Regions from separate parts of the Buttiauxella gaviniae genome, predicted to be linked through region 2. Evidence: predicted binding sites of a transcription regulator. Region 2 holds the regulator's gene; the other holds the start of a gene.
What was found. The regulator PurR, encoded in region 2, represses purine synthesis genes. The targets are predictions, from matches to a motif close to CANGCAAACGTTTGCNTG.

Region 1 (2,204 bases), 2.3 Mb from region 2:
CGCCGTCGATCACTTTGTGCATATGATCTTCATCGCGGAACACGTACGGTAGGGTAAAGACTTCGACATCCGGCAGAATTGCGGCAACCGGCGCCATCGAAACGCGGATCATGTCGATTGCGCCCATTTGCGCCTGTTCAATCATCTGTTTTTCATCGCCCAGCACGCCGCTGGGGAACACTTTAATCTCTAAATCACCGTTAGTTTCTTGCTTGAGTTTTTCACCCATATGCTGAACCGCCACCACGTTTGGATAGCCTTCCGGATGAACATCAGCGGCTTTAATCACTTGTGCAAGTGCGCTTTGCGCAAACAAAACGGATGCGGTAGACAGACATAAACCAGCGAAAGCAGGCAGAAAAGTCTTCTTCATTGTGTCGCTCCAGCAGAGGTAGGGATGTGAGGTAAGAAGTAAAACAATGTTTTATTTTGTCGTTTAAAAATTAGACTACGGGGAAAAAAGCGAGGGTGAAGCACTTCACAAAAAGCGACAAAAAATGAAATCGAAGTTCAAGGCAGATGCAAAGAGGGTTCAGAAGCCCAAAGCGGGGAGCAAAGGGCTATGGCGAAATTATTGGCCTTTACGCAGCAGGTATTGGTAAGGCAATGATTCCACTTGTTTCGCAAGCAGTTCGTGTTCCATAAAAACACAAAAACCGGGGATGTCACGCGTAGTCGCGGGATCATCAGCGATCACCAGTAAGGTTTCGCCAGACTGCATACCGCGGACGGTTTTACGGACCATCATTACCGGTTCAGGGCAGCGCAGGCCCAGAGCATCAAGCGTATGGTCAGGATTGGAAAAAAGATCGGTCATGAGCAGTCTCGGATTTAACAAACCGCGCTAGTTTACGCCGGGCAGATTATCGCGCAAGTCACGTGAACGATTGCGCTAAAATTAACCATTGCAAAGCGGGGTTAAAGCAGTATCATCGCCCCCGCTTTAAAAAGACCAGGGTTCCCTCACCCCTTTCACTAAAAAGGCTACAAAATGACGCAGTTCAATTCTACTCAGCGCACTAAAGCGCTGTTCTGGCTATCGCTATTCCATTTGCTGGTGATCACTTCCAGCAACTATCTGGTGCAATTACCGGTTTCGGTTTTTGGGTTCCATACCACCTGGGGCGCGTTCAGCTTTCCGTTTATCTTCCTCGCAACCGACCTGACGGTACGCATTTTTGGCGCGCCTCTCGCTCGACGGATTATTTTTGCCGTAATGTTGCCTGCGCTGATCATCTCCTATGGTATTTCCGCGCTGTTTTATATGGGCACCTGGCAAGGATTTGAGGCGCTTACGCATTTCAATCTGTTTGTCGCCCGTATCGCTACCGCAAGTTTCATGGCTTATGCGCTGGGGCAGATTCTGGACGTTCACGTCTTTAATCGGCTGCGCCAGAGCCGCTACTGGTGGCTTGCGCCAACGGCATCTACACTTTTCGGTAATATCAGCGACACGCTCTCCTTCTTCTTTATTGCTTTCTGGCGCAGCCCGGATGCCTTTATGGCGCAGCATTGGGTCGAGATCGCTATCGTCGATTACTGCTTTAAAGTATTAATCAGCATCGTGTTCTTCCTGCCAATGTATGGCGTCCTGCTGAATATGTTATTGAAACGACTGGCAGATAAGTCTGAAAGTTCGGCGTTACAGCCGGGTTGACGGTGGTTGAATTATCTTGTGATAAGATGCTGAGATTGGCCGAAAAGGCTTGCTAACGTAAAGGAAGAAGTCATGGGTAACCTGGTAAAATATGTCGGTATTGGCCTGCTGGTATTGGGCCTGGCCGCTTGCGATAACAACGACAGCAAAACCGCAACCACACCTGCGGCGGAAAGTAGCGCAGCCGGTCAACCGATTAGCCTGCTGGACGGGAAAATCAGCTTTGCGCTGCCTGCGGATATGACCGACCAGAGCGGTAAAGTGGGAACTCAGGCAAACAACATGCACGTCTATTCTGATGCAACTGGTCAGAAAGCGGTGATTGTGATTGTCGGTGAAAACACACCTGACGATTTGGCGGCTTTAGCAAAACGTCTTGAAGATCAGCAACGCGCTCGTGACCCACAGTTGCAAGTGGTGACCAATAAATCCGTTGAGATCAAAGGCCACACGCTGCAACAGCTCGACAGTATCATTTCAGCCAAAGGCCAGACCGCTTACTCATCCGTAATTCTGGGTAAAGTGGATAACCAACTGTTAACCATGC
Region 2 (2,204 bases):
TTGAAAATTTCAGGTCGGTGCTCATGAGTAAACTCCTTTTATTACCTTACAATCAGTGTGTCGGTGGATTTTCCCACAATCGGAGAGAAAAATCCTCCTGGTTTTAACCGGATATCCATTTTCCCTCTTCCACTTTTCGCCAGGATAGGCCAAAATCCCACGCTAATTTATTGCGTACCGTCAATTCAACGCCCTCCTCCCGTTTTATGTCGCAATCCCGGCATACCCGCAACCACGATGTTGCCTCAGGAGATAGCGTACGCAAACGTTTAACACATTCGTTATCAGGGGCTTACGATATGGCCCGGAGTGAAATTTAATGGCGACAATCAAGGATGTGGCGAAACGCGCAAACGTTTCCACTACAACCGTATCACATGTGATTAACAAAACCCGTTTTGTAGCGGAAGAGACGCGCAATGCGGTTTGGGCTGCAATCAAAGAGCTGCACTATTCGCCAAGCGCCGTCGCGCGTAGCCTGAAAGTTAATCACACTAAAACGATTGGCCTGTTAGCCACGTCCAGCGAAGCGCCCTATTTCGCCGAAATCATCGAAGCCGTTGAAAATAGCTGCTTTGAAAAAGGCTATACCCTCATTCTGGGTAACGCACACAATAACTTCGAAAAACAGCGTGCCTACTTATCAATGATGGCGCAAAAGCGCGTTGATGGCCTGCTGGTGATGTGCTCTGAGTACCCGGAATCACTTCTGACCATGCTCGAAGAGTACCGTCATATCCCAATGGTTGTGATGGACTGGGGTGAAGCGCGCGCTGATTTTACCGACTCCGTCGTCGATAACGCATTCCATGGCGGTTATCTGGCCGGGCGTTATTTGATCGAACGCGGTCATCGTGAAATTGGCGCTATTCCCGGGCAGATGGAACGCAACACCGGCGGCGGTCGCCATGCTGGCTTTATGAAAGCGCTGCAAGAGGCTGGTATCGCTATCCCGGAAAACTGGATTGTTCAGGGCGATTTTGAGCCGGAATCCGGTTATCGCGCGATGCAGCAGATCCTCGGTCAGTCTCATCGCCCTACCGCGGTGTTCTGCGGCGGGGATATTATGGCGATGGGTGCAATTTGTGCCGCCGATGAAATGGGGCTGCGCGTCCCGCAGGATATTTCCATTATCGGCTATGACAACGTGCGTAATGCTCGCTTCTTCTCACCCGCCCTGACGACGATTCACCAGCCAAAAGATTCCCTGGGTGAAACGGCATTTAACATGCTGCTGGATAGAATCGTTAACAAACGCGAAGAATCCCAGAGCATTGAAGTCCATCCGCGCCTGATTGAGCGCCGCTCAGTAGCTGATGGCCCATTCCGCGATTACCGCCGTTAAGTTTTGTTGAGCCCGGGTTTACTCGGGCTCAGGCTCCTGCAACCACTCCGCATTCATCGTCTCACTGTCCCCCAAATAATCCAGTAGCCAGGCCAGGGCTGGTGATGCATCATTTTGCCGCCAGGTCAGGCAGCATGCGGCGTCCGGGAAGGGATTATCAAGCGTTAACTCGCACCACTGCCCTGATGCCAGCCACGGCCGTGCGATATGCAAAGGCACCATACCGATACACAGCCCCGCGCTAAGACAATCTGAACCAGATTGCCAGTCAGGCACCACTACACGACGCTGGTTATCCAGCAGCCAGGTAATTCGTTTTGGTAGTGAACGGGAGGTATCCTCCAGCACCAGCGAAGGCCAGGCCCGGAGATCGTCATCGCTTAGGGTACCGCCAAGCTTCGCAAGCGCATGATTCGATGCCACCACGCAACGCCAGCTTAGGGATCCCATATCCCGGAAAGCATAACGCCCCCCAACGGGGATAGCCTGGGTTGCGCCAATCGCCACTTCAACACGTCCGTCAGCTAACGCATCCCACACACCGTTAAACACTTCCTGGAAAATTCGCAGCTCGATGTCCGGAAAATGGCGATAAAAATCCAGCACCAACTGCCGGGTTCGCTCGGGTTTAACGATGTTATCGACCGCAATAGCGAGGTGCCCGCGCCATCCATTAGCGATCTGTTGGCACTGCTGCCGTGTCGTCATCATTTTTTTGATAACAGACCGGCCCTCTTTCAAAAAAAACAGACCCGCAGGCGTTAATTCCACATCCCGATGGCGACGTTCAAACAGCGGAACCGCCAGCCATTCCTCCAGTTGCCGTACCGTGTAGCTAATGGCAGACGGAACGCGGTGT

Region 1: a site for PurR is predicted at 877-894, ahead of tusA (sulfurtransferase TusA). Genes of this name have one in related genera too.

Annotation. Positions count from the first base shown of each region.
Region 1 covers NZ_JBFMVT010000002.1:1,757,571-1,759,774, forward strand. The annotation lists gene AB1E22_RS08825 (TRAP transporter substrate-binding protein) at 1-373, opposite strand, end outside; gene tusA (sulfurtransferase TusA) at 572-817, opposite strand; gene AB1E22_RS08835 (7-cyano-7-deazaguanine/7-aminomethyl-7-deazaguanine transporter) at 992-1,657, shown strand; gene AB1E22_RS08840 (DcrB family lipoprotein) at 1,730-2,204, shown strand, end outside.
Region 2 covers NZ_JBFMVT010000002.1:4,054,280-4,056,483, reverse strand. The annotation lists gene AB1E22_RS19295 (YnhF family membrane protein) at 1-25, opposite strand, end outside; gene purR (HTH-type transcriptional repressor PurR) at 320-1,345, shown strand; gene punR (DNA-binding transcriptional activator PunR) at 1,364-2,204, opposite strand, start outside.